Regions from separate parts of the Bradyrhizobium sp. AUGA SZCCT0105 genome, predicted to be linked through region 4. Evidence: predicted binding sites of a transcription regulator. Region 4 holds the regulator's gene; each other region holds the start of a gene.

Region 1 (7,011 bases), on a different contig from region 4:
CGCGATGGCCCGCAGCGGCGACGGCAAGCTGGCGCTGGTCGAGCTCAAGGCGGTCGACGGCAAATATCCGATGCTCGGCGAGCTGACGCTCGAGCCGAACATACCGGTTGCCGATCTGCTCGCCGAACGCGATGGCGTCTATGGCGCGGCCGCCGATTCAACGCTGTTGGCGCGGCTCGACCTGAAGCTCGGCGACCGCGTCAGCATCGGCAGCGCGACCTACCAGATCCGCAGCGTGGTGGCGGCCGAGCCCGACAAGCTTGCCGGCGGCGTCGGCCTCGGCCCGCGCTTCCTGATCAGTGAAGCCAGCCTGCGCGCTACTGATCTCTTGCAGCCGGGCAGCCTGGTGCGCTGGATCTACCGGGTAAAGCTGCCTGACGGCGCCAACGACGATCGCGCCACCACCGCGTTGATCGACGGCGCACGGGCTGCCGCACCGGAGGCCGGCTGGGAAGTCCGCAGCCGCAACAACGCCTCGCCGCAGCTTGAACGCACCATCAACCGCTTCACCCAGTTCCTGACCCTGGTCGGCCTCGCCGCACTGCTGGTCGGCGGCGTCGGCGTCGCCAACGCGGTGAAGAGCCATATCGACCGGCGCCGCGACGTCATCGCCTCGTTCAAGGCGCTCGGCGCCACCGGCCGCGACGTCTTCACGATCTACTGTACGCAGGTGGTGGTGCTGGCCGGGATCGGTTCGGTGATTGGGCTCGTGCTCGGCGCCGCGCTGCCGTTCGTCATCGTCGGCCTGTTCGGCAAGGTGCTGCCGCTGCCGGTGGTGCCGGCGCTGCATCCCGACGAACTCGCGCTCTCCTTCCTCTACGGCCAGCTCACCGCGCTGGCATTCGGACTGTGGCCGCTCGGCCGGGTCCACGACGTGCCCGTCGCCGCGCTGTTCCGCGAGACCGTCGCCAGCGAATGGCACCGTCCGCGCTGGAGCTATCTCGCGCTGATGACGGTGGTGGTCGCACTCCTGATCGCCGTTGCGATCGGGCTTGCCTATGACAAGCGAGTGGCCGCGGTGTTCGTCGCCTCGTCGATCTCGGTGTTCCTGCTGCTGCGCGGGATCGCCGAGATCCTGATGGCGGTGGCGCGGCGGCTGCCACGCAGCCGCATGACCATGCTGCGGCTGGCAATCGCCAACATCCACCGGCCGGGCGCGCTGACGCCGTCGGTCGTGCTGTCGCTGGGGCTCGGGCTCGCGGTGCTCGTCACCATCACCCAGATCGACGGCAATCTGCGCCGGCAATTCCTGGCCGCATTGCCGGAGCGGGCGCCGTCGTTCTTTTTCATCGACATCCCCTCCACCGAAGCCGACCGCTTTGCCGCCTTCCTGGCGCAGATCGCGCCCGGCTCGACCGTCGAGGACGTGCCGATGCTGCGCGGGCGCATCGTCGCCGCGCGCGGCGTCAAGGCCGACCAGCTCAAGCCGTCGGTCGATTCAGAGTGGGTGCTGCAAAGCGACCGCGGCCTGACCTACACCGGCGAAGTTCCCAAGGGTTCGAAGATTGTCGAGGGCGAATGGTGGGGGCCGGACTACAGCGGACCTCCGCTGGTCTCGATGGAGAAGAAGATCGCCGACGGCCTGTCCCTGAAGATCGGCGACGAGATCGTGGTCAACGTGCTTGGCCGCGATGTTCCGGCCAAGATCGCCAATCTGCGCAACATCGACTGGCAGGGCCTCGGCATCAACTTCGTGCTGGTGTTCTCGCCGAATGCCTTCAAGGGCGCTCCGCATAGCCACGTCGCGACCCTGACGGAACCCCATGCCGGCACCACCGACGATGCGCGCATCATCAAGCAGGTCGCCGACGCGTTCCCGATGGTGACCAGCGTCCGGGTCCGCGAGGCGCTTGAGACGGTCGGCACCGTCGTCAGCAATCTGGTGCTGGCGATCCGCGGCGCCAGCGCCGTGACGCTGATCTCGGCGATCCTGGTGCTGGGCGGCGCGCTCGCCGCCGGGCACCGCCACCGCGTCTATGACGCCGTGATCCTCAAGACGCTCGGCGCCACGCGGGTGCGATTGCTCGGCGCCTACGCGCTGGAGTATCTGATGATCGGTTTTGCAACCGCAATCTTCGGGGTGATCGCCGGTTCGGTCGCGGCCTGGCTGATCGTGACGCGGCTGATGACGCTGAGTTTCATCTGGCAGGCCGGCAGCGCCGCGCTGGTCGTGGTCGCCGCGCTGGTCGTCACCGTCGGATTGGGGCTGGCCGGAACGCTGCTCGCGCTGAACCAGAAGCCGGCCTCGGTGTTGCGGAATTTGTGACAATTTGTAGCGGCGGCAGCGCCGTTTTGCCTATAAATGCTAGGCTAGAGCGACATTCGGCCGCGCGTGGAAGCTTGCGTCGGATGTGTTAATTTCCCACATACCACTCGGGTCGGATAGTCGGTTTGAATGACACGCAATTAATGTTCCGCAAACCGAGCCATCTGAGATAGATTTAGAACCGGCGCCGCAAATCCCTTGCGCTCCACCGGGACCAACCACGGGAATTCGACCATGTCGGACCTAGACCGCAACTACGCTTCTCCTTTCGGCCGGGCCGCCGGGCGCATTGACGCTGCGGCCGTCGACGCCGGTCTGCGCGCCTACATGCTGCGCATCTACAACTACATGAGCATCGGCCTCGCCATCACAGGCTTGGCCGCGCTCGGTGTCTACATGGGTGCGGTGACCAGCGACCAGTCCGCCGCCGTTGCCAAGTTCGGCAACGCCTATCTGACGCAGTTCGGCTACGCGATGTTCGTGAGCCCGCTGAAGTGGCTGTTCATCCTCGCCCCTCTGGCGATGGTGTTCGTCATCTCGGCCGGCATCAACCGCCTGCAGCCTGCGACCGCCCAGCTGCTGTTCTGGGTGTTCTCGGCGCTGATGGGCCTGTCGCTGTCGTCGATCTTCCTGGTGTACACGCACACCTCGATCGTGCGCGTGTTCTTCATCACCGCGGCGACGTTCGGTGCGCTGAGCCTCTATGGCTACACCACCAAGCGTGACATGAGCGGCATGGGCTCGTTCCTGTTCATGGGCTTGATCGGCATCATCATCGCGAGCCTGGTCAACCTGTTCCTGGCGAGCTCGGCGCTGCAGTTCATCGTCTCGGTGGTCGGCGTGCTGGTGTTCGCGGGCCTCACCGCCTGGGATACCCAGCGGCTGAAGAACGACTACATCTACGGCTACGCCTCGCAGGGTGGTGTCATGGCAGAGCGTGCGGCGATCACTGGTGCGCTGTCGCTCTACCTGAACTTCATCAACCTGTTCACGCTGCTCCTGCAGCTGCTCGGCCAGCGCGACTAAGCGCATCGAGCCAAGCGATCGATCCAATCCAAGCCCCGGCCTTGCGGCCGGGGCTTTTCTTTTGCGCGGGGCAAAATACTGTCGTGCCCATGTCCAATTCCGCGGGATCCAATCCGGAAATCAGGCCGACCGCCGAGGCGGACCTGCCCTCGATCACCGCGATCTACGAGCACGCGGTGCGCTTCGGCACCGCGACCTTCGAGCTGATCCCGCCCGACCTTGCCGAAATGACCCGCCGCTACAGGGCGGTGGTCGATGGCGGCTTCCCCTATTTCGTCGCCGTGCTCGATGGCCGCGTCGCCGGCTATGCCTATGCCGGTCCCTACCGGCCGCGGCCGGCCTATCGCTTCACCGTCGAGAACTCGGTCTATCTGGACCCTGCGGTGCATCGCCGCGGCATCGGCCTCCGGCTGATGGAGCGCCTGATCGCCGAATGCGACGCGCGCGGCTTCCGGCAGATGATCGCGGTGATCGGGGACTCGGCCAATGCCGGCTCGATCGGGCTGCACCGCCGCTGCGGATTTCAGATGATCGGGACGCACCCGAATGTCGGCCTGAAATTCGGCCGCTGGCTCGACACCGTGATGATGCAGCGCGCGCTCGGCGAAGGCGCGGCGACGGTGCCGGCGGATTAGGTGGGATACGTAGCCCGGATGGAGCGCAGCGCAATCCGCGGCAAGTTCATCCGCGCTCTCGGCGGCCCCGGATTTCGCTGCGCTTTATCCGGGCTACGGCAGTGAATTTGCCGCGCCTACACCAGCGATAGCTTGCGATCGATCACGAACAGCACCCGTTCGAGTTCGTGGCCGCGGCGCAGGATCAGACCGGTCGCCGAAATTACGCTGTACATGCCCTGCTTGCGCGCCAGCCGGGGATCCTTCTCGATCCGGTAGATCGGTATTTCGGATGCGCGCCGGAACACCGAGAACACAGCGCGGTCCTTCAGGAAGTCGATCGCATAATCGCGCCACTCGCCATCGGCGACCATGCGGCCGTAGAGATTGAGAATGCGATTGAGCTCAAGTCGATTGAATGTCACGCGGTTGGGCTGAGGGGTCGCGGCGGCGGGACGCGCCGCGGCACGATTCCCACTCGGATCACTATCCTCCGAGATCAAACTCATCGAGCGCCTCCTGTCATCCCGGTGACGATCGGGTTCCGAAGGCCGGTGCCCCCACTTCGGGATCGTCACGAGAGTGACATGATTGCGCTAAGCGACGGAGCCTGCAAGGGGCCATTCGCAATGCAACCAGCCCTTAACCAAGGCCAGGCGCGACCGATTGTCCGGAAAACCGAAGAGTCACGGGAACGTTAGAGGAATCATATTGCTGCCCCACTTCCGCCCATCGCCCGCCCCGCTGCCCTGCGAAAAGAAAATCCTGCGTTGGCCCGGTCCTTTCGGTTCCGGATTCCTCAGCCCCCAGCCCCCCGGGGCCGTCGGGATCGGGCCTGTTCGCAGGGGAATCAAATCCCAACACACTGGGCCAACGAAAGTTGGTCCTTTTTGTTTTTGGGGCCCTGCTCGATTACGCGCGATCAAGACGCGCAACGCCCCGGCGCTTCCCTCTCAGCAGATCACTGGATGCACGCTGCCGCCGCACGGAGCCGCACGACTACATGCGTGCGGCCAATGACGCGACTAGCAGAAGCCAGCGCCGCCCAGCGTTAGAGCGTTTTCGAGTGAAGTGGACACCGGTTCGCGCGAAGAAAACGCGTCAAACAAGAATCTAGAGCTTCGGTTCTGATCAGTCAGAACCGAAAGGCTCTAGTGAAGCGAGGTGAATGCGGCGCCCAGCATCGGGCCCGGCTTGTCGCGATTGCCGTCCTGGACGTAGACGGCCGCAGCATCGACGCCATCGCGCGTGATGTTCTCAAGCGGCACGGTCCAGCTCCCGGACGAGCCGTTCCAGTCGCCGACCTTCAGGAGATTGCGCACCACGTTATGATAGGTGATCTCGCGGCCGCGGTTCTCGCCGCGCGCGATCGAGATCGGCACCGACTTCGAGATCGAGCAGATCCAGACTTCGCCGCGCGACACCGCGGGCGATTTCGATGCGGCCACCGACACGTTGATCTGTTTGCCGGTCAGCGTCATCGTCACCGGCACCGACATCACGCTGCCGCTCTTCTCGGTGTCCTTGATGGCGTCCTCGATGCTGGCGCGGTCGCTGCCGATCACATGAGCGGAGCCGTTGATCACGGCCTGCGGCGTGTAGACGTCGCGGTCGCCGCGCATATGCGAATAGGCTTTCTGGCGCGCGCTGAAACGTGAATCGGCCAGCGTGTCCTTCCAGCCGAGATAATCCCAATAGTCGATCGGCATGCTCAGCGCGATGACGTTGGGGTCCTTGGCGAGGTCACCGATGATCTTGTCCGCGGGCGGACAGGACGAGCATCCCTGCGAGGTGAAGAGTTCGACGACAGCACGCGGATCGGCGTGAGCGGGGCGGATGATTGCGACGATCGCGCAGAAACCGAGGGCGCTGGACCATCGCGAGATAGAATTATAGGCCATCATCGCTGTCATACTGCGAACCAGTCGTGATGATTTCTATCCGTAATTGTACGGAGCATGAAGCTGTCCCTTGAACTTGCGTGCCCCAGAACGCCAGAAGGCGGCCTTGTCATAGGCCGCCTTCTTTTTAGCCGCTACTCACTAAGCAGTGAGGCACCGATCACAAATCCTCGCTAGGCCGCGAGTTTGCGCAGCACGTAATGCAGGATGCCGCCGTTGCGATAGTAGTCGAGCTCGTCCAGCGTATCGATGCGGCAGAGCAGCGGGACATCCCGCTTGCCGCCGTCGGCGGAGACGATTTCGGCCGTCAGCGTCTGGCGCGGCTTCAAATCGCCCTGCAGCCCGCGGATCGTGACCTTCTCGTCGCCCTTGAGGCCGAGCGAGGACCACGACGTGCCGTCCTGGAAGGTGAGCGGAAGCACGCCCATGCCGACCAGGTTGGAGCGATGGATGCGCTCGAAGCTCTGGCAGATCACCGCGCGCACGCCGAGCAGGCGGGTGCCCTTCGCGGCCCAGTCGCGCGACGAGCCGTTGCCGTATTCGGCGCCGGCGAACACCACCAGCGGCACGTTCTCCTGCTGGTACTTCATCGCGGCGTCGTAGATCGACATCTGCGCGCCGTCGGGCCAGTGCTTGGTCAGACCGCCTTCCGGAATATTGCCGTCGGCGCCCTTCAGCATGAAGTTCTTGATGCGGATGTTGGCGAAGGTGCCGCGCATCATCACTTCATGGTTGCCGCGCCGCGTGCCGTACTGGTTGAAGTCGGCGGGGCGCACCTGGTGCTCGCTGAGGAACTTGCCGGCGGGCGAGGTCAGCTTGATCGAGCCGGCCGGCGAGATGTGGTCGGTGGTGATCTTGTCGCCGAACATCGCAAGGATGCGCGCGTCGACCACGTCGACGATCGGCTCCGGCTGCTTCTTCATGCCTTCGAAGTAGGGCGGGTTCTGCACATAGGTCGAGCTCATGTTCCAGCGATAGGTCTCGCTTTCCGTGGTCTTGATCTTGCGCCAGTTGGTGTCGCCCTTGAACACGTCGGCGTACTTCTTCTTGAAGATCGTCGCGGTGACGTACTTCTTCATGAAGGCATTGATCTCCTTCGTGGTCGGCCAGATGTCCTTGAGGAACACCGGCTTGCCGTCCTTGCCGATGCCGATCGGCTCGACCGCGAGATCCTTGGTCACGGTGCCGGCAAGCGCATGCGCAA
Region 2 (7,011 bases), on a different contig from region 4:
GCTTCGCACTGTCGCGCTATTCCGGCTGCTGGGTCGGCTTCAAGGCGATCTCGGAGACGGTCGAAAGCTCGGCCTCGATCGTCAGCGATCCCGATCGCATCAAGATCATCATGCCCGACGATTTCGAGATGCCGCTCGGCGGGCTGTCGATCCGCTGGCCGGATCCGCCGCTGGAGGCCGAGCGCAGGCTGCACGGGCCCAAGATGGAGGCGGTCGCGGCCTTCGCCCGCGCTAACCGGTTCGACCGCATCGTGCTGGATTCGAAGCCGGCGCGGCTCGGCATCATGGCGACCGGCAAGGCCTATCTCGATCTGCGCCAGGCGCTCGCCGATCTCGGCATCACCGATGCCGAGGCCCAGGCGCTGGGCCTGCGCATCTACAAGGTGGCGCTGACCTGGCCGCTGGAGGCGCGCGGCGCGCGCGACTTCGCCGAGGGCTTGCAGGATGTGCTGGTCGTCGAGGAGAAGCGCGGCTTCATCGAGGACCAGCTGGTCCGCATCCTCTACAACATGGACGCGTCGAAGCGTCCATCCGTGGTCGGCAAGCGCGACGAGAGCGGCGCGCCGCTGCTGCCGAGCGAGGGCGAGCTGACGCCGACCATGGTGGCGGCCGCCGTCGTCGCGCGGTTGCGCAGGCTCGGCCACCGTAGTCCGATGCTGGAGCAACGTCTGGCAAAACTCGAGGCGTTCGATCGCCCGGCCGAGGGCACGGGCACGGCGAAGCTGCAGCGCACGCCGTATTTCTGCTCGGGCTGCCCGCACAACTCGTCGACCAAGATTCCGGAAGGCAGCCGCGCCATGGCCGGTATCGGCTGTCACGGCATGGCGCTGTCGGTACCGAACCGCAACACCCAGACCATCTCGCATATGGGCGCCGAGGGCGTGAGCTGGATCGGGCAGGCGCCGTTCACCAGCGAACAGCACGTGTTCCAGAATCTCGGCGACGGCACCTACACGCATTCCGGTCTCTTAGCTTTGCGCGCCGCTGCCGCAGCCGGCGTCAACATCACCTACAAGATCCTCTACAACGACGCGGTCGCAATGACCGGCGGCCAGCCGGCCGAAGGCGGCTTCACGGTCGCGCAGATCGCGCACCAGGTCGCGGCCGAGGGCACCAAGCGGCTGGCGATCGTCTCCGACGATCCCGACAAATATCCCGCCAATTACTTCCCGTCCGGCGCCACCATCCACCATCGCCGCGAGCTCGACGCCGTGCAGCGCACCTTGCGCGAGATCGAGGGCCTCACTGTCCTGATCTATGACCAGACCTGCGCTGCCGAGAAGCGCCGCCGCCGCAAGCGCGGGCTGTTTCCCGATCCGGCCAAGCGCGTCTTCATCAATGAGCGCGTCTGCGAAGGCTGCGGCGATTGTTCGGTGGCGTCGAACTGCGTCTCGGTGCAGCCGCTGGAGACCGAGCTCGGCCGCAAGCGTCGCATCGACCAGTCGAACTGCAACAAGGATTTTTCCTGCATCGAGGGCTTTTGCCCGAGCTTCGTGATGGTGCAGGATCCCAAGCTGCGCAAGGCCGACCGCACCGCCGCCGATCCCAAGGCGCTGTTCGCCGACCTGCCGGCGCCGCCTGCGGCCGCGTTGAGCAGCCCCTACAACATCCTGATCACCGGCATCGGCGGCACCGGCGTCATCACCATCGGCGCGCTGCTCGGCATGGCCGCGCATGTCGAGGGGCTCGCCTGCTCGACGCTCGACTTCACCGGCCTGTCGCAGAAGAACGGCGCGGTCATGAGCCATGTCCGACTTGCGCCCACGTCCGACATGCTGACCACGGTCCGCGTCGCGCCCGGCAATGCCAATCTGATCCTCGGCTGCGACCTCGTCGTCGCCACCAGCGTGCCGGCGCTGAGCCGCGCCGAGCGCGGTGTCACCCGCGCCGTCGTCAACGCCGATTTGTTGCCGACCGCGAGCTTCGTGATCGATCCCGATATCGACTTTGAAGCCAGCTCGATGCGCGACGCGCTGAACGGCGCGGTGAGACCGGATGATCTCGACATCCTCGATGCCACCGGGCTTGCCACCGCGCTGATGGGCGACAGCATCGCCACCAACGCCTTCATGCTCGGCTTCGCGTTCCAGCGCGGCGCGATCCCGCTGTCGCTCGAGGCCATCCTGAAGGCGATCGAGCTCAACGGCGCCGCGATCGAGATGAACAAGACCGCGTTCTCGTGGGGCCGGCTCGCCGCGCACGATCTGCCGCGCGTGGTCAGCGCCGCACGCTTCAAGAATGCTGGCGCGGCACCGGCGAAGAAGACGCTCGATGAGGCGATCGCGTTCCGCGCCAAGTTCCTCACCGACTATCAGGACGCGGCCTACGCCAAGCGCTATCTCGATGACGTCGCGCGCGTCCGCTCCGCTGAAGCCGCGGCAGCGCCGGGCTCGCAGGACCTGACCGAGGCCTTTGCAAAGGGCCTGTTCAAGCTGATGGCCTACAAGGACGAATACGAAGTCGCGCGGCTCTATTCCGACGGCGAGTTCAGCAAGGCGTTGAAGGAGCAGTTCGAGGGCAATTCCGGCTTGAAGGTCCTGCTGGCGCCGCCGCTGCTGGCACAGCGCGATCCCGTCACCGGGCGTTTGCAGAAGCGCGAGTTCGGGCCGTGGATCTTCAAGGCGTTCGGCCTGCTGGCGGGTCTGAAGGGCCTGCGCGGCACCGCGTTCGACATCTTCGGCTACACCGCCGAGCGCAAGATGGAGCGTGCGCTGCCGGTGGATTACTCGGCGATGATCCTGCGTCACCTCGACGGCAAGAAGCCGCTCGATTTGCCGCGCCTCGTGACGCTGGCCAAGGCTGCGGACCTCGTGCGCGGCTATGGCCACATCAAGGAAGGCAACGTCGCGCGTTACCGCACCGAATGCGCGCGGCTGGAGCGTGCGATCGGCCAGCCGCTGGCGCAGGCAGCGGAGTAGGCTGGAGCGTATTCGAGCGAAGTGGCTACCGGTTCGCGTGAAGAAAACGCGTCAAAACAAGAACCTAGAAACCCGTTCCGATACCATCGGAACGGCGCTCCAGGTGGCGGGCAGCGGAACTTTCCACAGCCGCCTTGGTTGACCGGTAACCCTGCCCGTAAGCCATGGCTGGATTCGCGCGGCCGGGCTCCTACATGATGGCTGTTCTGTTCGAGTGATTTCAGGAGGCCCTTTGATGGTCCTGAAAAGCGCTTTTGTTGCAACTGTTTGCACCGCGTGCCTGGCGTTGGGTGGCGTGGCGTTGGCTGACGACTATCGCCCAAGCGAGTTCTTCAGCCTCGATCTCTCGCGGGCCGTGCTCTCGCCGAAGCCGCTTGGCCCGCCGGCGCAGTTCGAGCCGGTTCCGGTCGAGGCGAAGACCGACCACGGACCTGATCAGCGCGCCAGTGTCGAACCGAAGGTCGAGCAGCCGAAAGTCGAGCCGCAGAAGGCGGTGCGGACCAGCAGGGTGACGGCACCGCATGAACGCAAGCGCGCAGTGGCGCAGGTTCCGGCCCGCACCAAGCTCGCACGGCGCCATTCGAACCCGCTCGATGCGGAAGCCCGCGACACCAGGATCCAGACCTGGCCGTGCCGCACCGGCGGCATCTGCAACTGGCAGCGGTGAGAGTGCCCGCCGCGCCTGTGCTCTCCCGACGTGCGCCAATCCCAAACCCGTCATCCTGAGGAGCGCGCTCTTGCGCGCGTCTCGAAGGATCGACGGCCCGTCTGTGGCCGATTCATCCTTCGAGGCTCGCTCCGCTCGCGCCTCAGGATGACGGGTTTGGCGTTTGCGCGCTTGGCGCCTGACGCCACCGTTCCGATCTCCATATCCCCGAGTCATCCCGCCGTCGCAAAACCGTCGGCGCAGAGTCAAGAAACCGTAAGGGCGGAGTCAAACGGCGCGGGCAAAACCTTCGTTGCGATTCGACGAAGGTTGTTCGATGCCGACAGCGATCTCCGCGAGGGGGCGAGGCCTCACAAGGCGTCAGCTTCTGGTGCGCTCGGCGTCCACGGCCGCGCTGGCAGGATTGGGCGCGCTGGCAAGGCCCTACCTGAGCCGCGCCGCGGATCGTCCCGCGATCGCGGGCATCCAGTCCGGCGACGTCGCCAGCAATTCTGCTGTCATCTGGGCCCGCGCCGACCGCGCCGCGCGGATGCATATCGAATGCGCAGGGGTCGAGAGCTTCGCCACCATCCTGCGCACGGCGTCCGCCGATGCGCTGCCCGAGCGCGACTTCACCGCCAAGCTGCTGCTCGATGGCCTGCCGCCGGGACAGGACCTGTTCTATCGGGTCCGCTTCGAGGATCGCGACGGCATCGCCGGCGAAAGCCGCATTGGGCACTTCCGCACCGCGCCGGTCGACCGCCGCTCGATCTCCTTCGTCTGGTCCGGTGACGTGGTCGGGCAGGGCTGGGGCATCGACCCCGCGCGCGGCGGCCTGCGCAGTTATCGCACCATGCTGAACGAGCGCCCGGATTTCTTCATCCATTCTGGCGATCACATCTATGCCGATTGCACGGTGCCGCCGCAGCAGACCCTGCCCAACGGCGAGATCTGGCGTAACATCGTCACCGAGGAGAAATCGGTGGTCGCGCACAGCCTCGAACAGTTTCGCGGCAACTACAAATACAACTGGCTCGACGAGAATTTCCGCGCCTTCCATACCGAGGTGCCGATGTTCGCGCAGTGGGACGACCATGAGGTGGCCGACGACTGGTCGCCAATCGGCACCGCCGATGCGACCGGTTACGACACGGACGGCACCTCGCGCCTGGTGGCACGGGCGCGCCGCGCCTTCCACGAATTCATGCCGATGCGGCTGATGCCGGAGCGCGACGGCCGGGTCTATCGTAAGATCCCCTACGGGCCGCTGCTCGACGTCTTCATCATCGACATGCGCTCTTATCGCGATTCCAGCTGGAACAAGCAGGGCGACCCGGACCAGGCATTCATCCTCGGCCAAAGCCAACTCGCCTGGCTGAAGCGGGAGCTGGTGGCATCAGATGCCGTCTGGAAGGTGATCGCCGCGGATCTGCCGATCGGCCTCGTCAGCCTGGACGCCGTCGCGCTCGGCGACGGCCCGCCGGAGCGGCGCGAGCACGAGATCGCCGATCTCTTGTCCTTCATGAAGCGCGCCGGCATTCGCAATACGGTCTGGCTCACCGCCGACATGCACTACACCGCCGCGCATCATTATGATCCGAACCGCGCCGTGTTTCAGGAGTTCGAGCCGTTCTGGGAATTCGTCTCCGGCCCGCTGCATGCCGGCACCTGGTCGCCGGGCGAGCTCGACAACACCTTTGGCCCGAAGGCGATGTACCAGAAGGGCTGCTCGGCCGAGCAGGGCGACAATCTCGCGCCGTGCTTCGGCCTGCAATTCTTCGGCCGCGTCGACATCGACGGCAGGACCGGCGTGATGAAAGTAACGCTGAAGGACGTCGACAACCACGATCTCTGGTCGGTCGACATCGAGCCCCGGCCGGATGCGCGGCCCGGCCAGATCATGGCGCAACATATCTAGGCTCGCGAAAGCCGTCGCGACATCTTGATTGCGGGCGCCTTGCCCGAAGGGCCGGTTTGCGGGCAGACTGCGTGCTGGCAGTTCTGCCAATTTCATTCCCACCAGACGATTTGCTGGCGTGACGTCGTCGATGACATCGGCGTCCCACGCGTCAGGAGCTATCCATGGACAATCTGCAGACACAGGGCATCAGCCTGCCGCAGCTCGGGCTCGGCACCTTCCGCATGCAGGGCGATGCCTGCCGCGCGGCGGTCGAGAGCGCGCTCGGGCTCGGCTACCGGCATATCGACACCGCCGAGATGTACGGCAATGAGGAGGCGATCGGGGCCGCGATCGCCGACGCGAAGGTCGCGCGCAAGGACCTGCATGTGACCACCAAGGTCTGGCACGAGAACCTGGCGCCGGATGCGATCCGGAGAGCGTTCGACACCAGCCTGAAGAAGCTGCGTCTCGACCACGTCGACCTCTATCTGGTGCATTGGCCGTCGCGGAACATGAAGCTGCCGGCTGTCTTCGAGACGCTGATGCAGCTGAAGCAGGAGGGCCGCACCCGCGCGATCGGCGTCGCCAATTTCACCACCGCACTGCTCAAGACCGTTGTCGAGGACATCAAGGCGCCGATCGCCTGCAACCAGATCGAATATCACGCGATGCTGGACCAGACGCCGGTGCGCAAATGTCTCGCCGCGAAGTCGATCCCGCTGGTGGCCTATTGTCCGCTCGCCCAGGGTCGTTTCGCAACCGACGAGACGCTGGCGAAAATCGGCAGCAAGCATGCTGCGACCGCAGCGCAGGTGGCGCTGAAATGGCTGCTCGACCAGGAGGGCGTTGCGGCCATACCGAAGGCCTCGCGCGCAGAAAGCCAGAAGGCCAATCTCGACGCGCTGAAGGTCAAGCTCGACGACGACGACCGCAAGGCGATCGCTGCGCTGCGCAAGGACATGCGCTGCGTCAATCCGGGCTTTGCTCCGGCGTGGGACTGAGTCCTGCGAGCATCGGATGAGGACGTAGAACAAGAAAATGGCTCCGCGAGGAGCCATTTCCGTTGTGTCGGTCTATCGTATGTGTCGGTACTTAGTAGCGGTCCCGCCTGATCACCATCGCGCGGTCATGGTCGTGATGCCAGCCGCGATGCCAGCCACGGTCATGGCGCATCTCGGCCCGCGAGCCCCAGCCACGATCCCAGTGGTGATGGCCGCCGCGCTTGATCACGACGGTCTCGGCGCTCGCGATCGACGGAACGGCCACTGCAAGGGCACCAATCGCCGCAAGAACAAAACCAAACTTTTTCATCTCATCCTCCTCAAATGATGCGAGGAGGCAACCGTGCAGGCGTTGAAACGTTCCTCAGGAACCGAGTGAGTTTTCTGAACGCTTGTTCAGCAACGGCCCCAACGCAACGCTCGCCGCGCGTTCGCTGCACAACCGATGCGTGAGCGTGGCTGCATCTTTCGGTGGCCTTGCCTAACCCCGGCGTCCGACGCATCATCGCGCCATAAGTATCAATGTTTGGGGGGACGTTGCCGTGG
Region 3 (7,011 bases), on a different contig from region 4:
GCCAGCTGATGCGTGCTCATCTGCTATAGAATATCCTCATACACTTCTGGATCGATTGCCTTCGACTGCACTAAAACAGTCCGTGGTCGCAGTTGTCGAGCCCATCGATCTCCTGCCCCCACGATGGGCGGAAGGCGATGCTTGGGGAACGACACCACTTGTGAAAGTACGGGTCCTCGAAGCTGTACAGGGTGTCTCCGAAGGGCAGACCTTTGTCGTCAATCTCGGCGGCTGGATGTGTGGCGGCTTAGTTTCCCGGAATTCACTACTGGTCGCAGGGAAACGGCACTTCTACATCGCGGGTCAGTTTGCGAGCACTGATAAGGGGGATGTTGAATTCGTTGGCAAATGGGTTGGAAACAAACGCGTTCGGATTTTCGAGCGTGAATAATGAACGCTCGATTTCCGCTTTTGGCCCTTATCGGAAGTCCGGCAACGTCCGCTTTCGCGCCGCTCTTGGGGACAAGCGGACTTCGATTCACGCGGTTAGTTCATAAGTACGCGGCCTAGCTCCCGCCGCGCTCCTTGCGCAGCCTGTTCCAGTAATCCAGCCGCTTGCGGATCTCGCGCTCGAAGCCGCGGTCGGGCGGGTCGTAGAAGGTCTGGCGGCCCAGTGCTTCCGGGAAGTAGTCCTGGCCGGAGAACGCGTCGGGCGCGTCGTGATCGTATTGATAGCCCGAGCCATAGCCCTCCGACTTCATCAGCTTGGTCGGCGAATTCAGGATGTGCTTTGGCGGCAGCAGCGAGCCGCCCTGCTTTGCGGTCTGCATCGCAGCGCCGAACGCCGTGTACACCGCGTTCGATTTCGGCGCGGTGGCGAGATAGACCACGGCCTGCGCGATCGCGAGCTCGCCCTCCGGCGAGCCTAGGAAGTCATAGGCATCCTTGGCAGCGTTGCAGACCGCCAATGCCTGCGGATCGGCCAGGCCAATATCTTCGACGGCCATGCGCACCACGCGCCGCGCCAGGAACAGCGGGTCCTCGCCGGCATCGAGCATGCGCGCGAGATAGTACAGGGCCGCGTCCGGATCGGAGCCGCGCACCGACTTGTGCAGCGCCGAGATCAGATTGTAATGGCCATCGGCCGACTTGTCGTAGATCGGCGCGCGGCGCTGCAGGATGGCCTGCAACTGCTCGGCGTTGAACACTTCGCCCTTGCGCGCGGCGCGCCAGACCTCTTCGGCTAATGTCAGCGAGGCGCGGCCGTCACCATCGGCCATCCGCACCAGCACGGCGCGCGCTTCCGCATCGAGCGGCAGGGTCTTGCCCTCGATCTTCTCGGCATTGGCAAACAACCGTTCGATCGCGGCCGTGTCGAGCGAATGAAACACCAGCACGCGGGCACGCGACAGCAGCGCCGCGTTGAGCTCGAAGGACGGGTTCTCCGTGGTGGCGCCGACCAGCACCACGGTGCCGTCCTCCATCACCGGAAGGAAGGAATCCTGCTGCGCGCGGTTGAACCTGTGTACCTCGTCGACGAACAGCAGCGTGCCCTTGCCGGTCTCGCGCCGGGCACGCGCGGCGTCGAACGCCTTCTTCAGGTCGGCGACGCCGGAGAACACCGCGGAGATCTGCTCGAAATGCAGCTCGGTCGCGTCGGCCAGCAGCCGCGCCACGGTGGTCTTGCCGGTGCCGGGCGGTCCCCAGAACACCAGCGAACCCAGCGTGCGCGTCTCCAGCATGCGGGTCAGCGCGCCATCGGGACCGAGGATGTGATCCTGGCCGACGACGTCGGCCAGCGTGCGCGGGCGCAGCCGGTCCGGCAGCGGGTGTGGCGCGTCCTGCTCCATCCCCGCCGCGGCAAAGAGATTGCTGGCTTCCTGCGGTTTCTTTGGGCTCATCCGCCGAGCGTCACGTTGATCTGCTGGCCGCCGCGCACCAGCGTGATGCGCCAGATCCGCGACCCCGCCTTCGATACTTTATCGAGGTCGCTGGTGCGCACGATCTTCTCATTGTTGACGGCAAGAATGATGTCGCCCTTCTGGAAGCCGACATTGGCAGCCGTGCCGTCATCGGCGAGCTCGGTGACGACGACACCCTCGGCGCCGGCGTCGAGATGCAACTCATCGGCCAGCGCCGGCGAGATGTTGGCGACCTTGGCGCCCTGGAACGGCGAACGCGCGGTCAGCACGATCTCGTCGCGGTTGGTGTCGGGCGCGGTCTCCAGCGGCACGGTGAGCTTCACCGGCTTGCCGGCGCGCTGCACCTCGATCTCCGCGTTGCCGCCGAGCGGACGGGTGGCGAAGCGGTAGTCGAACGCGTTGGGATCGTCGATCGGCGTGCCGTCGATCCCGACGATCAGATCGGACAGTTTGAGCCCGGCCTTCGCCGCCGGGCTGTTCGGCGCGACATTGGCGACCAGCGCGCCGGTCGGCAGCTTCAGCCCGAGTGTCTCTGCGATCTCCGGTGTGACGGCCTGCAGCCGCGCGCCAAGCCATGGCCGCTTCACCGCCTTGCCGCCGCTCTTGGCGGAGGCCACCACCACCCGCACCATGTTGGCGGGGATCGCGAAGCCGATGCCTTGGGAGCCACCGGAGCGCGAGAAGATCGCGGTATTGATGCCGGCGAGCCGGCCGGTCATGTCGACCAGCGCGCCGCCCGAATTGCCGGGATTGATCGCCGCGTCGGTCTGAATGAAGAATTGATAATCCGTGATCCCGACTTGAGTGCGCGCCAGCGCCGAGATGATGCCGTGCGTCACGGTCTGGCCGACGCCGAACGGATTGCCGATCGCCAGCACGACGTCACCGACCTGCAGCTGGTCCGAATTGGCGAAGTCGAGCGTCGCGAACTTCTCCTTGTTGGTGCCCTTCAGCCGCAGCACCGCAAGGTCGGTGCGGCTGTCCTTCAGCACGATCTCGGCCTCGTATTCGCGCTTGTCGGCGAGCGAGACCTTCACCTGGTCGGCGCCCTCGATCACGTGATTGTTTGTGACCACGAGGCCGGAGCCATCGACCATCACGCCGGAGCCGAGCGAGCGCTGCATCTGCTCGGGCTGCTGCCCCGGGACGCCGAAGAAGCGGCGGAAGATCGGATCGTCCAGAAACGGATTGCGGTTCTGCACGGTCTTGGCAGCGTAGACATTGACCACCGCCGGCTGCACCCGCTGCACGATCGGCGCATAGGACAATTGGAGCTCGGCCTGCGAGGACGGCACGCGGCGGTCCTGGGCCGCGGACGGGGACAGATTCCCCATGAAAGCCAATGTGCACAGAGCGGATATGGCAGCGAAGCGGACAGGTCGGAGCATTCTCACCTCTCGTGGAAACGCCGGAATATAGGCGTGTTCGCCGGGCAATTGAAGGGCGCCCGGCCGGATAACTGTCCCCCGCGGGACCGGTGCAAAACCGGCGGCAGCCGCGTTGAAGCGCGCCGCCAAACTTCTATGATGACTGTCATCTCACTGCGCCGCTCCGCTTGTTGCCTGCGGACAACAAGCGGAACTGCGATGCCAGGCGGCGCTGTCGTGCGTCAGTCACGATCAACTCCTAGGACGTTTCAGTGAGTGAGTGGGGAATTCAAACACAACAGGGGTGCACAATGGGTGCGACAAAAGTTGGTGCAATCGCCATCGGGCTCGCAGGGGCGCTCGCCGCCTCGCCGGCCTATTCGCAATCGGCCGGAGGCGGCAGCGACGCGGAGATCGCGCTGCTGAAGCAGCAGCTGAAGATGCTCGAGCAGAAGCTCGACAAGCTGCAGAAGCAGACCAATGCCAATACCGCGACCGCAGCCAGCGCCAACGCCAACGCGAAGGCGGCGGACGCCAAGGCCGCGCGGGTCGCCAGCGCCAACGCCGCGATCCCGGTCAAGGGCCCGGTCGCGCCGTCGGGCGTCGTGGTGACGTTGCCGAACAACCGGCCGACGATCTGTACTGCGGATGAACAGAACTGCGTTGCGATCACGAGCCGCGTGCACTGGGATGTCGGCGGTTACGACTATCGTCCGAACACCGCGAGTACCTCGCCGCAGAAGCTCGACAGCGGCGAGAACCTCCGCCGCGCCCGCATCGGCATCGTCGGCAAGTTCTTCGGCGACTGGAATTACGCGCTGATCTACGACTTCGGCGGCTCGTCCGACGGCTTCGGCGGTGCGGCACCGGGATCGCTGCCCGGCGGCGGCACCTCCGGCGTCGAAAATGCGTATCTGAGCTACACCGGCTTGAAGCCGTTCGGCGGCAAGATGGCGATCGAAGGCGGCATCATGGACCTGCTCTGGACCATGGACGAGTCGACCAGTTCCAACGACATCCTGTTCATGGAGCGCGCCTCGGCCGGCATCATCGCGCAGAACGTCGCGGCCGGCGACTTCCGTTCCGCCATCGGCACCCGCTGGTGGAACGACCAGCTCTGGCTCGGCGGCTATGCCACCGGACCGACCACCGGCCAGATTCACTCGGCCTCCAGCGTCACCCCGGCCGGATCATCGGAGCAGTATGGCGCGGTGGTCCGCGTCGCCGGCAATCCGATCAGCGGCAAGGACTATTCGGTGCATATCGGCGCCGATGCGGAATGGCTGGTGCAGCCGCCGCGCAATCAGCTGACGCAGGCGCAGACGCTCACGCTGAACGACCGGCCCGAGCTGCGCATCGACCCGACGACGCTGATCTCGACCGGTGCGATCGCCAACGTCTCGGGCGCGCAGGTCTACGGCGTCGAGGCGGCAGCGACCTACGGCCCGTTCATCGCGCAAGGCGAGTACTATTGGTTCAATGTCGACCGCTCCGCGAATACCGGGCTGCCGCCGTTCGGCGCGCCGAGCCTGAAATTCGACGGCGGTTACGCGCAGGTCGGCTACGTGCTGACCGGCGAGAACCACGCCTATAATCCGGCCACGGCTTCCTACGGCGGTATCAAACCGCACGATCCGTTCTCGCTTGCCGGCGGCGGCATCGGCGCGTGGGAAATCGCCGGCCGGGTCAGCATGATGAACCTCAACGATCAGGTCGGCCAGGCCGTCGGCATCGCCGGCGGACGGCAGACCGTCTACACCGCCGCGCTGAACTGGTACGTCAACAACAACGTCCGCTTCATGCTGAATTACCTGCACGGCGACATCGCCAAGCAGGCTTCGGCGACCTCGCCCGTGGATGCCGGCTCGAAGTTCGACGCGGTCGCGCTGCGCACGCAGGTTGCGTTCTGACACGATCTGATCAGCGCCGATAACAATGGCCGGGAGCGACACGCCGCTCCCGGCCTTCTTCATTACAAATTGTCAGGCCGCGCGCTTCGACTTCTTCACGACGACTTCCGGCGCCGGCGCGCAGGACAGCCGTTCCTGATGGCCCTCGCCCCAGGCTTTCAAAATATCGATCACCGGACGCAGGCTCTCGCCGAGTTCGGAGAGCGTGTATTCGACCCGCGGCGGCACCTCGGCGTAGACCTTGCGGTTCACGAGGCCATCGTCCTCGAGCGCACGAAGCTGCTTGGTCAGCATGCGCTGGGTGATGCCGGGCATCCGCCGCCGCAACTCGCCGAAGCGCTGGGTGCCGGCCTGCAGGTGATACAGGATCACGCCCTTCCATTTGCCGTCGATCAGGTCGAGCGCCGCCTCGACCGCGCAGCCCGGCCGGCGAGCGAAATTCTTCCGTTTCATCGGTAATTTCCCAATAGTATATAAACAGGGACTAGTTCCCTGATTTTACAGTACTTGCCAAAAGGACGCCAGCACGACAGTTAAGGCGGCAGGCAATCGCCCACCACGGAGACCAGGCATGAAGGCCGTCGGATATCAAAAATCGCTGCCGATCGAGGCGGCGGATTCGCTCGTCGATTTCGAGATCGCCAAGCCCGAACCGAAGGGGCGCGACATCCGCGTCGCGGTGAAGGCCATCTCGGCCAACCCGGTCGACTACAAGGTGCGCAAGCGCGCGGCGCCGACCGACGGCAGCTACAAGATCCTCGGCTTTGACGCGGCCGGCGTGGTCGACGCCGTCGGGCCCGACGTCTCGCTCTTCAAGCCCGGCGATGAAGTGTTCTACGCGGGCTCGATCCAGCGCCAGGGCACCAATTCGGAATTTCATCTGGTGGACGAGCGCATCGTCGGCAACAAGCCGGCATCGCTGTCGTTCGCGCAGGCCGCCGCCCTGCCCCTGACCTCGATCACCGCGTGGGAGCTGCTGTTCGACCGGCTCGGCGCAGTGCCGGGCAAGAGCCTCGATCCGCGCACGCTGCTGATCACCGGTGGCGCCGGCGGCGTCGGCTCGATCCTGATCCAGCTTGCGCGCCGCCTCACCGGGCTGACCGTGGTTGCGACCGCGACGCGGCCGGAGTCTCAGAAGTGGTGCCGCGATCTCGGTGCGCATGCGGTGATCGACCACTCGCAGCCGATGAAGGAGCAGATCGAGAAGCTCAAGCTGCCGCCGGTCGGCCTCGTCGCCAGCCTCACCTTCACCGACCAGCACTACAAGTCGATCGCCGACTTCATCGCGCCGCAGGGCAAGTTCGGCTTGATCGACGATCCCGCCGAATTCAACGTCGCCGCATTCAAGGGCAAGGCGGTGTCGGTGCACTGGGAATCGATGTTCACGCGCTCGTCGTTCCAGACGCCTGACATGATCGCGCAGCATCATCTGCTGAACGACGTTGCCGACCTGATCGACAAGGGCGTGCTGCGCACCACGCTCGACCAGACTTTTGGCACCATCAACGCCGCCAACCTCAAGCGCGCCCATGCGCTGCTGGAGAGCGGCAAGTCGCGCGGCAAGATCGTGCTGGAGGGCTGGTAAGCACAAATGCGTAGGGTGGGTTAGCGCAGCGTAACCCACCACCTTTTTTGCTCTGCGAACGGCGGGTTACGCTAACGCTAACCCGCCCTACGCACCGACCAATTCGCGAGATATCCCCACAGGCCGGCGCGTGGCTTTGCCAAAGCCATGACATCGCCTGTATGATTTGCGCAACGATCACCCCGTCCTCAATCCGGCCGCGCGAGACGCGGCCGGAACGGTGGTGACGCCCCAAGGGATACATGGCGATGGGAGGAAACCGATGAGTTTGCTCACGGCCGATCCGT
Region 4 (7,011 bases):
TCTACGAAAAGATCTCGAAGTCCGAGATGGACGACCGGGTCGAGAAGGCGCTGCGCGGCGGCGCGCTGTGGAATGAGGTCAAGGACAAGCTGAACGCTTCCGGCCTGTCGCTCTCCGGCGGCCAGCAGCAGCGCCTGTGCATCGCGCGCACCGTGGCGGTGCGTCCCGAGGTGATCCTGTTCGACGAGCCGTGCTCGGCGCTCGATCCGATCTCGACCGCCAAGGTCGAGGAACTGATCCAGGAGCTCTCCGAAGACTACACGATCGCAATCGTCACCCACAACATGCAGCAGGCGGCGCGCGTCTCCGACAAGACCGCCTTCATGTATCTCGGTGAGCTGATCGAGTTCGACGACACCAACAAGATCTTCACCTCGCCGAGCGATCGACGCACCCAGGACTACATCACCGGCCGGTTCGGCTAGCGCATGGTCCGCAAAATTGGGTACCGGTTTTCCGACCGGATCATGCGAAACTGAGGACACCAAATCATGATCCCCGGGATCATGAGGGAGACAAGCGATGGCTTCTGAACATACCGCCAAGGCATTCGACAGCGACCTGCAGGAGTTGACCCGCCTGGTCGCCGAGATGGGCGGCCTCGTCGAGCGGATGATCACCGAGTCGGTCGACGCGCTGATCCGTCGCGACGTCGCGCTCGGCAAGCGCGTGGTCGCCGCGGACATCGAGATCGACAATCTGCAGCGCGTGATCGAAGAGCGCGCGGTGCTGACGATCGCCCGCCGCCAGCCGATGGCGATCGACCTGCGCGAAATCGTCAGCGCGATGCGCGTGGCCACCGACCTCGAGCGGATCGGCGACCTCGCCAAGAACATGGGCAAGCGCGTCGCGGCGCTGGAAAGCGATTTCCAGCCGCTGAAGCTGATCCGCGGCCTGGAGCACATGACCGACCTCGTGCTGTCGCAGGTCAAGTCGGTGCTCGACGCCTATGCCGCGCACGACCTGCCGGCGGCGATGAACGTCTGGAAGGGCGACGAGGAGGTCGATGCGATCTGCACCTCGCTGTTCCGCGAGTTGCTGACCTACATGATGGAGGATCCGCGCAACATCTCGTTCTGCATCCATCTGATGTTCTGCGCCAAGAACATCGAGCGGATCGGCGATCACGCCACCAACATCGCCGAAACCGTGTTCTACATGATCGAGGGCCAGCAGATCACCGACAAGCGCCCGAAGGGCGACATGACCAACTTTGCCACCACGGTGCCCGGTACCTAGGACATGATCCGCAGGCGCGGAGCCGGATTGTCTTCACGACAAGTCGTTTCCGCGGGGATTATGCTCAGGAAAGCAAGCGTTTCGGTTTGCGTCTGGGCAACGGATCATCACAGAGAGAGAACTTAAGCCGATGAGCGCACGCATTCTGGTAGTCGAAGACGAGGAAGCGCTGACGACACTGTTGCGCTACAACCTCGATGCGGAAGGCTACGATGTCGAGACGGTGGGGCGCGGCGACGATGCCGACACCCGCCTGAAGGAGCGCGTTCCCGACCTCGTGGTACTGGACTGGATGCTGCCGGGCCTGTCCGGCATCGAGCTGTGCCGCCGCCTGCGGGCGCGGCCCGAGACCAAGCAGCTTCCGATCATCATGCTGACCGCGCGCGGCGAGGAGAGCGAGCGCGTGCGCGGGCTTGCCACCGGCGCCGACGACTACATCGTCAAGCCGTTCTCGGTGCCGGAACTGCTGGCACGGGTGAAGGGCCTGCTGCGCCGTGCGAGCCCGGAGCGGCTTGCGACCGTGCTGACCTATGGCGACATCGAGCTCGACCGCGAAAAGCGCCGCGTGGCGCGCTCGGGACGTCCGATCGATCTCGGTCCGACCGAGTATCGGCTGCTCGAATTCTTCCTCGAGCATCCCGGCCGCGTGTTCAGCCGCGAGCAGCTGCTCGACAGCGTCTGGGGCCGCGACATCTATATCGATGAGCGTACCGTCGACGTGCATATCGGCCGCCTGCGCAAGCTGCTCAATCCGGGCCGCGAGCAGGATCCGATCCGCACCGTGCGCGGCGCCGGCTACGCGCTCGACGACCGCTTCGCGAAGGCCGAACCGCAGCCGTAAGGCTGGCCGACAATCGTAAACCACAACACGGCGTCGTCCCGGCGAACGCCGGGACCCATAAGCCGCGGCCGGCGCAATCGGCAAGCGGCCAGACGACTTTCTAACAACGCCCATTCGTGGTTATGGGTCCCGGCGTTCGCCGGGACGACGCCGGTGATGTGACGTAGCCCGGATGGAGCGAAGCGAAATCCAGAACTTCATTCTCCGCTTCAAACACCGCGCCGGATTACGCTTCGCTCCATCCGGGCTACGAGCCACAAAAAAATCCCCGCTTTCGCGGGGATTTGTTTTTACAGTCCAGGCAGTTTCCCGAGTGCTTACTTGATCTGTGGCTTCGCCGACGGCCGGCGGCGATCGGCGGCGGGCTGATAGGCGACGCGCGAGTGATGCGCGCAATAGGGCAGACCGGCGAGCGCCTTGCCGCCGCAGAAGAAGAATTCCGGGCTCGAGGGATCGCCGACCGGCCAATGGCAGGTGGCCTCGTTGAGCTCGAGCAGCGACAGCCGCTGGCTCATCGGCACCACGTTGTCGAAGGAGATCGGATCGGGCTCCATCTCGACCTCGAAGGCGTGCGCAAGCGCAGTGTTGCCGCGCGAGACCGGGCGCGCCACCCGCATCATGTGCTGGGCGGGGCGGGCCTTGCGCTGCCGCGGCGCGGCCGTGGAGGGGGCCTTGGCGCGGCCGGAGAGGCCGAGCCGATGTACTTTGCCGATCACGGCGTTTCGCGTCACATTGCCAAGTTCCGCCGCGATCTGGCTGGCCGAGAGGCCGGATTCCCAGAGCTTCTTCAGCTGCTCGACGCGATCGTCGGACCAGGTCAATACAGTCATCACATTCTTCCTTTCGCATGGCGCCGGCCACTCATCGGAGCGGCGCTGCGAGCCAATCTGGACAAATATCCCTGCGGCCAGAATCCCTTAGCCCTCGCCGGGCACGGTGTTGCGCCCGAACGTTTACGCGAGACACGAAGGCTACTTAGAGGGTCCAGTACTGCCGCACGAGATGTCGTACCCGACAGGCCAAACGCTACAATATGGCGTGACTCTGGCGCAAGAGTCCGCGGCCGTGCGTCCACATGTTCCCACAAAGTTAAGCATTGCTATGAGGCTTTTCCACCGCACCGGAATGCTCCGGATTGCGCCGGTTTCGCATTGCAGGAAGGCCGGCAAAGGCCGGCTCCTGGCGATTGACACTGACCGGCCGCCGCATAGAATGACCCGCACGTGCCGCCCGCAAAGGCGGCCGTTTTGTTTTCCGAAGCTGGCGGTTGCTGCGTAGGCGTCAAGGCGCGCGGCGATTGACGGCTTCAAACCGGCAGTGAACGCCATGACCAACGCCTCGTCGCATCTGCTCCCCGTCTTCGCCCGGGTCGATCTCGGCTTCGAGCGCGGCGAGGGCGCCTGGCTGATCGCAACCAATGGCGACCGCTATCTCGATTTCACCTCCGGTGTCGCGGTGAACGCGCTCGGGCATGCGCATCCGCATCTGGTCAAGGCGCTGCAGGAGCAGGCGACCAAGCTCTGGCACATGTCGAACCTGTTCAAGAGCCCGGACGGCGAGGTGCTTGCGGCGCGGCTGTGCGAGCAGAGCTTTGCCGACTTCGTGTTCTTCTGCAATTCCGGCGCGGAAGCGATGGAGGGCGTGATCAAGCTGGTCCGCCACCACCACTTCTCCAAGGGCCATCCCGAACGCTACCGCATCATCACCTTCGAAGGCGCCTTCCATGGCCGCACGCTGGGCACGCTGGCCGCGACCGGCTCGGCGAAATATCTCGAGGGCTTCGGCCCGCCGATGGACGGCTTCGACCAGGTGCCGCACGGCGACATCGAGGCGGTGAAGAAGGCGATCGGCCCGCACACGGCCGGCATCCTGATCGAGCCGGTGCAGGGCGAGGGCGGCGTGCGCTCGGCGCCGCAGGCGTTCTTCAAGGCGTTGCGCGCGCTGTGTGACGAGCATGGCCTGCTGCTCGCTTTCGATGAGGTGCAGACCGGCATGGGCCGCACCGGCGAGCTGTTCGCCTACAAGCGCACCGGCGTCACGCCGGACGTGATGTCGCTGGCGAAAGCGCTCGGCGGCGGTTTCCCGATCGGCGCGGTGCTCGCGACCGCGCAGGCTGCAGCCGGCATGGCGCCGGGCTCGCACGGCTCGACTTTCGGCGGCAATCCGCTCGCGGTCGCATCCGCCAATGCCGTGCTCGACGTCATGCTCAAGCCCGGCTTCTTCGAGCATGTGCAGAAGATGTCGCTGCTGCTCAAGCAGAAGCTCGCTTCCGTCGTGGACCGCTATCCCGGCGTGCTGTCGGAGGTGCGCGGCGAGGGCCTGTTGATCGGCGTCAAGGCGGTGGTGCCGTCGGGCGATCTGATCGCCGCGCTGCGCAACGAGAAACTGCTCACCGTCGGCGCCGGCGATAATGTGGTGCGGTTCCTGGCGCCCCTGATCGTGACCGAGGCCGAGATCGACCAGTCGATCACAGCGCTCGAGCGCGCCTGCTCTGTGCTATCGGCGCCGCAGCCGAAGAAGGCGGCTGGATAATGAGCAAGCCGGTCCGTCACTTCCTCGACATCAACGAGCTGCCGCTCGCCGAGCTGCGCAACATGCTCGAAGCCGGTGCCGCCATGAAGGCGAAGCTGAAGGCGCATGAGAAGGGCAGGAAGCCGCTCGAAGGCAAGACGCTGGCGATGATCTTCGAACGCCCGTCGACCCGCACAAGGGTGTCGTTCGACGTCGGCATGCGCCAGCTCGGCGGTGAATCCATCATGCTGACCGGCGCCGAGATGCAGCTCGGCCGCGGCGAGACCATCGCCGACACCGCGCGCGTGCTGTCGCGCTATGTCGACGCGATCATGATCCGCATCCTCAACCATGACGCGCTGCTCGAGCTCGCCGCTCATGCCACCGTGCCCGTCATCAACGGGCTGACCCGGCGTTCGCATCCCTGCCAGGTGATGGCCGACCTCATGACCTATGAGGAAAACCGCGGCTCGATCGAGGGCAAGACGGTGGCCTGGACCGGCGACGACAACAACGTGCTGGCCTCCTGGGCGCACGCCGCCGAGCGGTTCAAGTTCAATCTCAACATCGCGACGCCGCCGGAGCTCTCGCCGAAGAAGCCGATGCGGGACTGGATCAAGGCCACCGGCGCGCCGATCATGCTCGGCACCGATCCGGAAGCCGCCGTGCGCGGCGCCGACTGCGTCGTCACCGACACCTGGGTGTCGATGGGCGACAAGGAGGGCGAGCACCGCCACAACGTGCTGAAGCCCTATCAGGTCAATGCCAAGCTGATGTCGCTCGCCAAGCCGGACGCGCTGTTCATGCACTGCCTGCCCGCGCATCGCGGCGAGGAGGTCACCGACGAGGTGATCGACGGCCCGCAATCCGTGGTGTTCGACGAGGCGGAAAACCGCCTGCATGCGCAGAAGGGCATCCTGGCCTGGTGTTTCGACACGGTCGCGTAGTCGACGATATCAATGCCGTCGTTCCTGCCTTGTGCGCAATTGCTCACTGGAGCAGGGACCCATACGCCGCGGCCTGCGAAAAAGGCACATGGGCAGACGTCTTGTGCCGCGACAAAAATCCTGTGGTTATGGGTCCCTGCTTTCGCAGGGACGACGTCGATTCCCGGTATGCTGAACCCCTTTATTTCATGGTCCGAGACCCCAGATAGAGCGCCATGGTTTCACAATCCCCCGACATCAAAATCCAGGCCGAGACGCCCATTCGCGCGCCCTCGGCGGTTCCTGTCGACGATGCCGTGCTGGCCTTCGAGGTCGGCGCGCTGGACTTGCGCGGCCGGCTGACCCGGCTCGGCCCCGCGCTCGACGAGATCCTGCACAAGCACGATTATCCGCCGGCGGTCGGCAAGCTGCTCGGTGAGGCCATCGTGCTCACCACGCTGCTCGGCTCCTCCGTCAAGTTCGAGGGCCGCTTCATCCTGCAGACCCGGACCGACGGACCGGTCTCGCTCCTGATCGTCGATTTCCAGGCGCCCGACCGGCTGCGTGCCTATGCGCGCTACGATGTGGCGCGCCTCAAGGACGGGCAGAGCTCGGGTGAGCTGCTCGGCAAGGGCCATCTTGCCATGACGATCGATCAGGGCGCGAACACCAGCCGCTACCAGGGCCTGGTCGCGCTCGACGGCGGCGGCCTGGAAGAGGCGGCCCACGAATATTTCCTGCGCTCGGAGCAGATTCCGACGCGGGTGCGGCTCGCGGTCGGCGAGGAGATGCGCGGCGGCGAAGGCGGCAAGCTGCACTGGCGCGCCGGCGGCATCCTGCTGCAATTCCTGCCCAAGGCCCCCGAACGCGCCAAGCAGGCCGATCTGCATCCCGGCGATGCGCCGGAGGGCACGGCTACGCACAGCGTGCCGGATGACGACGCCTGGGTCGAGGGACAGTCGCTGATCTCCACCGTCGAGGATGTCGAGCTGATCGATCCCGATCTCTCCGGCGAGCGGCTGTTGTACCGCCTGTTCCACGAACGCGGCGTGCGCGTCTTCAACCCGCAAACGCTGCGCGCGCAGTGCTCCTGCTCGCGCGATGCGGTGTCGTCGATGCTGAAGAGCTTTGCGCCGAACGATCGCGCCGAGATGGTCAAGGACGGCAAGGTGGTCGTGACCTGCGAGTTCTGCTCGTCGGTCTACGAATTCACGCCGCAGGAAGCCGGCGTCGAGTAGGCGGAAAGCCGCCCACGAGGCCCGGTAACCAGGCCTGTCAGCTCAGCAAGGTGCGGGTCTTGCCGGCGGCGTCGTAGATTTCGATCTGAAGCATCGGATAAGCCGCCTTCAGTTGTCGGCCAGACGTTTCAGCAGCCTCGGCGGTGTCGAACTCCGACTTGAAGTGTTTGTCGACAATGATCACGAAGCCTTCGGTAGGAGGCCGGTCGGCGCGCAGCGGCTTCTTCAGCTCTGGTTCGTCAATGGAGAGCAGGGA

What was found. Region 4 encodes PhoB, which activates phosphate uptake and scavenging genes when phosphate is short. Its sites were predicted from a motif close to TGTCATNNANCTGTCAT; they were not measured.
Region 1: a site for PhoB is predicted at 4,479-4,495, ahead of JQ573_RS33055 (DUF2794 domain-containing protein). Genes of this name have one in related genera too.
Region 2: a site for PhoB is predicted at 3,796-3,812, ahead of JQ573_RS04620 (alkaline phosphatase). Genes of this name have one in related genera too.
Region 3: a site for PhoB is predicted at 3,463-3,479, ahead of JQ573_RS09080 (OprO/OprP family phosphate-selective porin). Genes of this name have one in related genera too.

Annotation. Positions count from the first base shown of each region.
Region 1 is NZ_JAFCMK010000009.1:64,126-71,136, reverse strand. It holds gene JQ573_RS33070 (ABC transporter permease) at 1-2,266, shown strand, start outside; gene JQ573_RS33065 (Bax inhibitor-1/YccA family protein) at 2,501-3,292, shown strand; gene JQ573_RS33060 (GNAT family N-acetyltransferase) at 3,382-3,927, shown strand; gene JQ573_RS33055 (DUF2794 domain-containing protein) at 4,044-4,415, opposite strand; gene JQ573_RS33050 (thioredoxin family protein) at 5,058-5,819, opposite strand; gene acnA (aconitate hydratase AcnA) at 5,981-7,011, opposite strand, start outside.
Region 2 is NZ_JAFCMK010000001.1:961,751-968,761, forward strand. It holds gene JQ573_RS04610 (indolepyruvate ferredoxin oxidoreductase family protein) at 1-2,918, shown strand, start outside; gene JQ573_RS04615 (hypothetical protein) at 3,154-3,585, shown strand; gene JQ573_RS04620 (alkaline phosphatase) at 3,902-5,482, shown strand; gene JQ573_RS04625 (aldo/keto reductase) at 5,647-6,465, shown strand; gene JQ573_RS04630 (hypothetical protein) at 6,557-6,775, opposite strand; gene JQ573_RS04635 (amidohydrolase family protein) at 7,008-7,011, shown strand, end outside.
Region 3 is NZ_JAFCMK010000002.1:29,882-36,892, forward strand. It holds gene JQ573_RS09065 (hypothetical protein) at 1-391, shown strand, start outside; gene JQ573_RS09070 (replication-associated recombination protein A) at 507-1,841, opposite strand; gene JQ573_RS09075 (DegQ family serine endoprotease) at 1,838-3,196, opposite strand; gene JQ573_RS09080 (OprO/OprP family phosphate-selective porin) at 3,541-5,139, shown strand; gene JQ573_RS09085 (helix-turn-helix domain-containing protein) at 5,212-5,592, opposite strand; gene JQ573_RS09090 (zinc-binding alcohol dehydrogenase family protein) at 5,711-6,724, shown strand; gene JQ573_RS09095 (phosphotransferase) at 6,987-7,011, shown strand, end outside.
Region 4 is NZ_JAFCMK010000008.1:320,662-327,672, reverse strand. It holds gene pstB (phosphate ABC transporter ATP-binding protein PstB) at 1-425, shown strand, start outside; gene phoU (phosphate signaling complex protein PhoU) at 523-1,239, shown strand; gene phoB (phosphate regulon transcriptional regulator PhoB) at 1,370-2,080, shown strand; gene JQ573_RS32555 (GcrA family cell cycle regulator) at 2,398-2,910, opposite strand; gene JQ573_RS32550 (aspartate aminotransferase family protein) at 3,407-4,612, shown strand; gene argF (ornithine carbamoyltransferase) at 4,612-5,538, shown strand; gene JQ573_RS32540 (Hsp33 family molecular chaperone) at 5,754-6,755, shown strand; gene JQ573_RS32535 (hypothetical protein) at 6,793-7,011, opposite strand, start outside.